One region of the Rhodoglobus sp. G.S.23 genome, then DNA from elsewhere that is predicted to be linked to it. Evidence: riboswitches for the same ligand, from Rfam matches in the RefSeq annotation. Region 1 holds a riboswitch; the other holds the start of a gene.

Region 1 (5,020 bases):
TCCTGGTATTACCCCACTGAGAGAAGCTGGGCTGACGGAGATCGCGAGATTCTTTGCATCGCCTATGACTATGAGGGAAACCAGATCACAGGGTCTCTCGCTGGAGTCGCAAAATAAGACTGCGTGCGAGCGGCTGTCGAAGATCTGTATCTTCGATAGGCGCTCTATTCGTCAAGGGAACAATTGGTGACCGCGATGGTGTTGCAACCAGTAGCCGGATGAGAAACGCTGGTAGTTCCTCGAACACAGGGCGGTAGCAACAATGAAGATCGAATTTCCGGGATCCGACGACACTATGCTCGCTGCCCGACTGGAACTTCCTGAGGGCACACCAGCAGCATTCGCGCTGTTTGCCCACTGCTTCACGTGTTCAAAAGACTCGTTCGCCGCCTCCCGTATTTCGCGAGCGCTCGTTGACTACGGGGTCGCAGTTCTGCGCTTTGACTTCACAGGGCTTGGCGGATCTGACGGTGACTTTGCCAACACAAACTTCACGTCGAACATTGAAGATGTCGTTGCCGCGACTGAGTTTTTGCGAGACAACTACCGCGCGCCATCGTTGTTGATCGGGCACTCGCTCGGCGGCGCTGCCGTTCTCGCTGCCGCCCATCGCATTCCTTCAACTCGCGCGGTGGTGACGATCGGCGCCCCAAGCGACCCTTCGCACATCACAAACCTGTTCGGTGCTGCGAACGCTGAAATCGAGAGTCGCGGCGAAGCCCAGGTTCAGCTTGGCGGGCGTGAGTTTCGCATTCGCAAGCAATTGCTCGACGACATTGCCGCTCAGCCGCAGTCCGCGAGGTTGCGAGATTTGGATGCAGCACTCCTCGTCGTTCACTCCCCCATCGATCAGACGGTGGGCATCGACAACGCACGCGAGATTTTCGAAACTGCTCGGCACCCCAAATCCTTTGTTGCACTCGACGGAGCGGATCACCTGCTCAGCAACCGCGACGATGCGACCTTCGCTGCAAGCATCATCGCGGCCTGGGCTGCTCGCTATGCCTTCGACGGTGCTGAGACCCCGACTTCAGCCGAAGGCCCGATGACCGTCATCGAGCCGAGCGCCGCTGTCACTACCGACGGTCGTTCAGTTATTGTCCGCGAAAGCGGTCCAGCTCGATATGAACAGCGAGTACTCGCATCGGGGCATGAGTTCATCTCTGACGAGCCTGCACCGCTCAGCGAAAACCACGGACCGAGTCCCTACGATTTGATTCTTGCCGGTCTCGGAAGCTGCACGTCGATCACCATCCGCATGTACGCCGATCGCAAGAAGATGCCCTTGACGGGGGTGAGCGTGCGCTTGACTCGCGAGCGACTGGATGCCGCGACCTGCGAGCATTGCACGGCCACCGAGGGAACCGTCGAGCACATTACGCGCGAGCTCACTCTTGACGGCGATCTCAGCGACGAGCAACGTCAGGCGCTTCTCGTGATTGCCGATAAGTGTCCGGTGCATCGCACCTTGGAGGGCGAGATTTCAATCACAACCAGCGTTACCGCGGCGACAGGGTAGCGACCACCTATCGACATCGCCTAGAACTCTCAGCAGTCTCGCTATAGAGTTATTAGGCAACCCTTATTTTAAGATGAAATGAGCCGGCCCTCGCGCCAACCGCCTATGACCATTGAACGCGATTCCGCCAAGCACCCCCTAATCATCCGCCGGGTCACTGTTAGCGCGGTGAGCCACCCCACGCCGACCATCGCTCGCATCACCCTGAGCGGTGACGAACTCGACGGGTTCGTGGCCAGCGGACCTGCCGACCACGTCAAAATCTTCTTTCCTGACCCCTCGACTGGAGAGCTTTCCGCTCCCGTCATGACCGAGTCTGGCATCAGCAAGCCCCAGGGCGGTGTCGTGATTTCCCGCGATTACACGCCTCTCGGTTTCCGCAGCTCAGAGGGTCAGCACGAGCTTGATATTGATTTTGTTGTTCACGGCGATGAAGGTCCCGCTTCCGCTTGGGCCGGCCACGCCCGCATCGGGGATCCTCTCGTGATCGCTGGACCCCGTGGGTCAAAGTTGCTCCCCCGTGGCGCAACGCACGTAATCCTTATCGCTGACGAAACCGCTCTGCCAACCAGCTCGCGGTGGATCGATATGCTTCCCACTTCGGTGCACGTCACTGCGTTGTTTGATGTTGCCGATGAGACCGTCGAGAGCTATTTCAGCCCCGAACAGAAAGCACGCATGTCTGCTGAGTGGTTCTACCGCCGCGACGGGCTCGGCCAACTCGACGCTGCGCTCCGGGCACTCGGAGAGATTGGCGAATCGACCTACATTTTCCTCGCTGGCGAAGCCACAACGCTTGTCCCTTTGCGCCGCTACCTACGCCGAGAACTGGGTCTGCCCAAACAGCAGGTTTCAGCAGATGGCTACTGGCGTCGAGGAGTCACGAATGCTGACCACCATGAACCGCTCGATCCCACCGATCCGGAAGACTAAAAGAGGCACGCACTCGCGCTGCGCATCCTGACTGCTTGCTCAATTGCGCCTCAGCATCCGCCAGATAGCCGGTCGTCGTTCTCGACCGAAGTGTATGCTGATGGCACAAGTGAACAGCCGTCATACCGCTGCGGGAGAGCCCTTCCGATCGTTGGTTGGCGCCGTAGGAGCAAACCCTCTCCGGGAATCTCTCAGGCACCAGTACCGCAGTGGCTAGGCAACTCTGAAAAGTAGTCGGCCCTGTCCGACTCGCCGACGGGGCAACGTAACGCCACAAGCGTGCGGAAACTCTCAGGCCCGATACAGAGCGGAGAGGACTCAACGACGCCCGCACGAAGATGTGTGGTGAAGAAATGGAGTCACCGTGCCAATTCGCAATCTGACGCCCCGAACCGAAGTACCGACACCCTCGCTCGAAGAGGTGCCCCTCAGCAGCTTCGACCTGTTCACGGTCGGCATTGGCCCATCTAGCTCCCACACCGTCGGCCCCATGCGTGCTGCCGCATCATTCGCTGCCGACCTTGCCGAACACGGGATGCTCGACGCTGTCACGTCGCTCCAGGTCCGGCTCTATGGTTCTCTCGCCGCTACCGGTGCTGGTCACGGCACGATGAGCGCTGTGCTCATCGGGTTGGAGGGCAAACTACCCGACCAGGTTCTTCCAGCAGAGATGGAAAAGATTCTCGAACGAATTGAGAGCACGGGCGTCCTGCAGCTTGCGGAGGCACACGAAGTTCCGTTCACGGAGGGCGCGATCGCACTCCACCCGCTCACAGTTCTCGACGGACATCCGAACGGTATGCGATTTGCCGCATACGACAAAGATGACATTGCAGTCCTTGAAGCGACCTACTTCTCCATTGGTGGCGGCTTCATCTACCGGGAGGGTGACAACCGCGACGGCAGCTCTTCCACCGGCCCCGCAGCGGTTGCTGATCCCCTACCCTTCCGTACTGCGGCCCAGCTCTTGGCTCACTGCCGGGCTGAGGGGCTGAGCTTCAGCGGCGTGATGCTTCGAAATGAACTCGCGCGCCGCAGTTACGACGAAGTCGCTGCAGGACTCCTTCACATTCGTGACGTCATGGATGAGTGTAAGAACAACAGCCTTGAGCGCACCGGCAATCTTCCCGGCACTCTGAATGTGCGTCGACGGGCACCCGACTGGCACGCTCGTCTCCGCCGCGAAGACCCCGACCGTGACCCCGCCTTCTGGCAAGAGTGGGTCAACTTGGTCGCTCTCGCCGTCAACGAAGAAAACGCTTCTGGTGGTCGCGTCGTCACGGCACCAACAAACGGCGCAGCAGGCATCATCCCCGCGGTGCTGTTTTATGCCACTCACTATGCTCCCGGCATGAGAGACGCTGACCAGGCAGTAAAGGATGATGCGACAGTGCGCTTCCTGCTCGCCAGCGCCGCCGTTGGGGTGCTCTACAAGCGCATGGCATCGATCTCGGGTGCTGAAGTTGGATGTCAGGGTGAAGTTGGTTCCGCATCATCAATGGCCGCGGCGGGACTAGCCGAGATCTTGGGCGGAACACCAGAACAGGTAGAAAACGCCGCCGAAATCGCGATGGAACACAATCTTGGTCTGACCTGTGACCCCATCGGTGGTCTTGTACAGATCCCCTGCATCGAGCGAAATGCTATTGCGGCGGCCAAGGCAATCAACGCCGCGAAAATGGCACTGTGGGGCGACGGCACGCACCGGGTTTCACTCGATGAGGTCATTATTACGATGGCTGAAACGGGCAAGGACATGAGTTCTCGCTACAAAGAGACTTCCATGGGCGGTCTCGCTGTCAATGTTGTGGAGTGCTAACGCGCGGCACGCACATAGCGCAGTAGTAGTGCGCCGTCATCGCCACCGAGTGCTTGCGCCAGTGCCATCTCTTGCGGAGCTGCATCGGCAGCGTCCACAATGCGACGGGCAGAACCGCCTTCGATGCGCGGGCTAATAGTCAGACAGAGTTCGTCGACCACGCCTTGAGCGACCATCGTCGCAAATAGTGTTGGTCCGCCCTCACTATGCAATTGGGGGTAGCCGCGATCGGCAAGGAGATGCTTCAACTCGACAGTATCGACCTCGGTGTCGCCGGCAACGACTACATCGGCGACTTCCTCAAGTGCTGCACGCGCCTGCGGTGACGCGCTCTCCGTTGTGATCACGAATGGACGCACAGCGTAGCCAGCAAGATCCTTGGGCTCAAGCCTCAAGGATGCACTAACGATGGCAAACCGTGGCTGGGCTGCGAGGCCGTTGGCCACTCTCCATTCCGCTGCATCATGGTCTAAGGCCAAATTTCGGTAGCCTTCCTGACGAACGGTTCCCGCACCAACGACAATGACATCGGCAAGCCGTCTCAAGAGTGCGAAAACTCGCGCGTCCGTCGCAGTCCCGAGTGGGCCTGACGTACCCTCGTGGGTTGCTGCACCATCAATGCTTGAGACAAAGTTGGCCCGTAACCACGGCACCGAACGATCCGCGACCGCATAGCTTGCCAGTAGCTGTTGGTCGCTCAGTTCGCTGCCAGCAGTCAATGCACGAATTTCGGATGCGGCCTCCATCAG
Region 2 (5,020 bases), 180 kb from region 1:
ATACGCAACCCGGTTGGTGTGGTCGATGACCATCGCACCGGTGCCCTCAAGGTAAATTCCGTCGTGCTCTAGACCGGAATAGTCGACAACATCTTGCACGCGAAAGTCGTGCTTGAGCATTTCGACGACATCGGTGCGACGCTCAGTGCGACGATTCGGTGCATACATGGGGTAGACCGCAACACGGCCGCCACTGTGCGTTGAAAACCAGTTATTGGGGAACACGCTATCGGGGCGCGTGCTCTCCGTGTCTTCGAACACGTGGATGTTGACACCAGCGTCGCGCAACGTCTCCGCCACCATCGTCGACTCGGCATACGCGGCGCGAGCAATCTCATCCGGAGTGCGGGTGGGATCGGTCGACTGGAATGCGTTGTCGCTCGCGGTCTGACTATTCGGTGTAAACAGATGCGGGCGAATGAGAACGGCGGCGGACGGCGCTTGAACGCTCACTGAGGGCCTACGCGGTCAGCGCTGGTGCGCGCGAGACGAGTGAGAACAGGTCCTTCGGATCGGCGGGATTGGCGATGAGATCTAGATCTGTCGCGTAATCGGTGCCGCGAACAGCATCGAAAACGTAGCGCAACGCTGAGAAGTCTTCGATCGCGAAACCAACAGAGTCGAAGAGGGTCACTTCGCTTGGCGAGGTGCGACCGGCAGCGCGGCCAGCCAAGACTTCCCACAGTTCGGTGATCGGCGAGTCTGCTTCGAGCTGCTGAATCTCACCCTCGATGCGGGTCTGCTCGGGGAACTCAACAAACACCGTTGCGTCGCGCACGATTGACGCTTCGAGCTCCGTCTTACCTGGGCAGTCGCCGCCGATTGCATTGAGGTGCATGCCCGGCTCGATCATGTCGGAGGTGAGAATTGTGGCATTCGCTTTGTCTGCCGTGCAGGTGGTGACGATGTCGGCGCCAGAAACGGCATCCGCTGCAGAGGTCGCGCGCACAATCTGGAAGCCGAGTGGTTCAAGGTTGCGGATGAACTTGTCGAGGGCAGCGGGATCGGTGTCCCAGATGCGCAACTCGGTGATACCAAAGGCTGCGCGGAATCCGAGTGCTTGGAATTCTGACTGGGTACCGGTGCCGATGAGGGCGAGCACTTGTGCGTCAGGGCGAGCAAGGGCGCGAGCGGCGAGTACCGATGTTGCCGCGGTACGCAACGCTGTGAGCAGCGTCATCTCTGAGAAGAATGTGGGATAACCGTTGTCAACTCGCGCGAGCATGCCGAGAGCGGTGACGGTCTGGAAGCCGTTTCCTGGGTTTGAGGGGTGGCCGTTAACGTACTTAAAGGCGTACGTTTCGCCGTCGCTTGTTGGCATGAGCTCGATAACGCCCTCTGCCGAATGAGCGGCAACGCGAGCGGACTTGTCGAACTGAGGCCACTTGGCATAATCCTGCTCAAGGTAGCTGACGATGCCCATAATGATTGGCTCGATTCCGGTGTCGGCAATCCAGCGCCCCATGTTGTTGACGTCTACATAGTGGACCATGTCACTCCCTTCGTTTCGGTGTTGCTGGTTCCCACGTTACGAATATGCACTATGCACACACAACAACCATTAGACGCGATTAGTTCACAACAACTGAGCAAAATTGAGAGCGCTATTGTACAATTTGCTCATGCCTCAATTGGATGATCTCGACCGACGTCTTCTCGCCGCCCTCAGGGCCGACGCGAGAGAGTCAATAGCGAGCCTGTCACGCCGACTTGGCGTCACGAGGGCAACCGTCACTAGTCGTATTGACCGCCTCGTTAGTGGTGGAACGGTACTCGGGTTCTCGGTTCGCATTCGCGAAGACCGGGACCCGTCGACTATTCGAGCAATATCGTTCATCGAGGTCGAGGGGCGGTCGACGGATGCCGTGATTCGCAAGCTGCGCGGAGTTCCCGAGATTCACGAACTCCACACCACAAATGGCGCCTGGGATCTCGTCGCTGACATCCGCACCGACAGCCTGAGTAACTTCGACAGAGTGCTGGCGAGCATGCGCAACGTTGACGGCGTCGTCAACAGTGAGACGAGTTTGCTGCTCAGCTCAGCGCTCCTCTAACCCTTTTGGCAGTGACAGAGGCGCGAGCATCCGCCCAGCATTGCTATGCTGAGCTAACAACTGAACATCGGGCCGCAACACGATGCGGGAGAGCCGGGCACACGGCGTTGGTCATCTTTCTGACTAGACGCCAGCACGGCACCGAAGGAGCAAGCCTCCCCGCCAATCTCTCAGGTTCATGTACCGCATCGCACTGGCCACTCTGGAAAGAGAACCTCGCATCACCATGAGGTTCCGCCGACGGTGAAAGCGCACTAGTTTGAAGGTGCGTGAAGCTCTCAGGCTCATCACAGAGGGGGAGTTCTATTCACTAGCCACGCGCCGGGAGAACTCCGTGACCGATGTATCAAATTCTGCAGCATCACCAGCTGAATCTTCACCTGCTGTCGTGAGGTATTCGCCGCTGAACAGCATTCATGAGCGGTTGGGTGCCACCTTCACCGACTTCGCCGGGTGGATGATGCCGGTGCGATACAGTTCAGACCTTGCCGAACACCATGCGGTGCGCACGGCAGCCGGCATTTTTGACATCTCTCACATGGCCGAAATTCATGTGCGTGGTGCCGATGCTGGTGCGTTTCTCGACTTCGCGCTCGCTGGCAAGCTTTCCGGCATCGCCTTGGCTCAGGCAAAATACAGTCTGCTGCTCAACGAGGCCGGCGGAATCATTGATGACCTCGTCACTTATCGTCTCGGTGATGATCACTTCTTGGTTGTCGCAAACGCGGGGAACCGTTTTGCCGCAGCGGTGGCACTTTCCGAGCGCGCTGCGGGCTTTGATGTTGCTGTCACCGATGAGAGTGACGATTACGCGCTCATCGCTGTGCAGGGCCCGGTTTCGCGGGCGATTCTCGAAGCGACTGCCGGTCTCACCGACTTCGCTACGCCGCTTGACGAACTCAAGTACTACCGCGAGACGGCCGCAACGTTCGCCGGCACCGACCTCATCATTGGTCGCACCGGTTACACCGGCGAAGACGGTTTCGAACTCTACATTCAGGTGGATGCCGCAGCCGACCTCTGGGCAGCGCTCACGGTCGCTGGCGAACCTCTCGGTCTCGTGCCCGCCGGCCTTGCGTGCCGAGACACTCTGCGCCTCGAAGCGGGCATGCCGCTGTACGGTCACGAGTTGAACCTCAGCACCTTCCCCGTTCAGGCTGGTCTTGGCCGTGTTGTTGCGCTCAGCAAGGATGGCGATTTTGTTGGCCGCACTGCAATCGAAGCAGGACCGGATGCCGGTGCTCGCGTTCTCGTCGGACTCACCGCCGAGGGCCGTCGTGCCGGTCGCGCAGACTATCTCATCTTCCACGGCGACACCGAGGTCGGAATCATTACCTCCGGTGCACTTTCGCCGACTCTGGGTCACCCGATCGCTATGGCCTACGTCGATCCCGACGTGAGCGAGATCGGCACCGAGCTTCACATTGATGTGCGGGGCAGTCGCATTGCTGCATCCGTTGTTTCCCTACCCTTCTATAAGAGAGAGGCCTGATCATGGCTGAGAAGAGCGAATTGCAGTACACCGCCGAGCACGAATGGGTGCTCGTTGATGGAAACGTTGCGACCATCGGCATCACCGATTTTGCCGCGGGCAAGCTCGGTGACATCGTCTTCGTCGACCTCCCCAAGGTGGGCGCCACCGTCGCTGAAGGCAAAATTGTCGGCGAAATTGAGTCAACGAAGTCGGTAGGTGAACTCTTCGCTCCCGTTACGGGAACCGTCGTTGAAGCCAACGACGCCGTCTCCGACAGCCCAGAACTCGTTAACAGCGACCCTTTCGGCGAAGGCTGGCTGGTCAAGATCGAATTCACCGAACTTCCGTCGATGCTCAGCCTCGACGAATACACCGCACTGACAGGCGAATAATGCCCAACCCTTACATCAGCGGCACTTTCGCCGACCGTCATATCGGCACGGATGCTGCCGCTCAGGCGAGCATGCTTGCCGCCGTCGGCTACGACAGCCTCGAAGCCCTTGTCGATGCCGCAGTTCCGCCAGCGATCCACCAGACCCCGGTCGTCAATTCCACGATCCCTACTCCGGCTTCGGAGCGGGAAGCGCTCGCCGAACTGCGTGCCCTCGGCAACGCGAACAAGGTGCGTCGCAGCATGATTGGTCTCGGTTACTACGACACCATTACGCCGGCCGTCATCAAGCGCAATGTGCTCGAAAATCCCAGCTGGTACACGGCGTACACGCCGTACCAGCCCGAGATTTCGCAGGGGCGCCTTGAAGCGTTGATTAACTTCCAGACCATGGTTGCTGATCTTGCTGGCATGACGACGACGAACGCCTCGATGCTCGATGAGGGCACTTCGGCTGTCGAGGGCATGCTGCTCGCTCGCCGTGCTACTCGCGTGGAATCGAACGTGTTTATCGTCGACGCTGACACTCTTCCTCAGACCAAGGCTCTGTTGGAGAATCGGGCGGAGGCTGTCGGTATCGAGCTTATTGAGCTTGACCTGGCAACGCTGGGAGCGAACCCTGAGCTACCGGAATGCTTCGGTGCGCTCATCCAGTACCCGGGCGCTAGCGGTCGTGTGTGGGATTCCAGCGAAGTTATTGCGGCGGTCAAGGCTCACGGCGGACTCGCTGTTGTTGCCGCAGACCTGCTCGCCCTCACGATTCTCACGTCGCCAGGTGAACTTGGTGCCGATGTTGCTGTCGGAACGACACAACGTTTCGGTGTTCCGATGGGCTTCGGTGGACCGCACGCCGGTTACATGTCGGTGCGCAAGGGGCTCGAACGTCAGCTTCCTGGGCGACTTGTTGGTGTGTCTCAGGATGCGGCTGGCGACCCCGCCTACCGTCTGTCGTTGCAAGCTCGGGAGCAGCACATCCGCCGCGAGAAGGCGACCTCCAACATTTGTACAGCTCAGGTGTTGCTCGCCGTTATGGCCTCGATGTACGCCGTTTATCACGGCCCCCAGGGCCTCAAGCGGATTGCCCAGCGCATCCACCACGAC

The links. A riboswitch is a leader RNA that binds a small molecule or an ion and turns the genes downstream of it on or off. The one in region 1 is predicted to bind glycine.
Region 2: another riboswitch for glycine. It lies ahead of gcvT (glycine cleavage system aminomethyltransferase GcvT); the one in region 1 lies ahead of AC1ENN_RS04865 (L-serine ammonia-lyase).

What each region holds. Positions count from the first base shown of each region.
Region 1 covers NZ_CM155237.1:1,015,078-1,020,097, reverse strand. The annotation lists gene AC1ENN_RS04880 (septum formation family protein) at 1-117, shown strand, start outside; gene AC1ENN_RS04875 (bifunctional alpha/beta hydrolase/OsmC family protein) at 263-1,519, shown strand; gene AC1ENN_RS04870 (siderophore-interacting protein) at 1,625-2,452, shown strand; glycine riboswitch at 2,574-2,669, shown strand; gene AC1ENN_RS04865 (L-serine ammonia-lyase) at 2,817-4,271, shown strand; gene AC1ENN_RS04860 (pyrimidine reductase family protein) at 4,268-5,017, opposite strand.
Region 2 covers NZ_CM155237.1:837,536-842,555, forward strand. The annotation lists gene ctlX (citrulline utilization hydrolase CtlX) at 1-453, opposite strand, end outside; gene AC1ENN_RS04050 (ornithine cyclodeaminase) at 461-1,492, opposite strand; gene AC1ENN_RS04055 (Lrp/AsnC family transcriptional regulator) at 1,623-2,054, shown strand; glycine riboswitch at 2,130-2,250, shown strand; glycine riboswitch at 2,252-2,354, shown strand; gene gcvT (glycine cleavage system aminomethyltransferase GcvT) at 2,389-3,546, shown strand; gene gcvH (glycine cleavage system protein GcvH) at 3,549-3,920, shown strand; gene gcvP (aminomethyl-transferring glycine dehydrogenase) at 3,920-5,020, shown strand, end outside.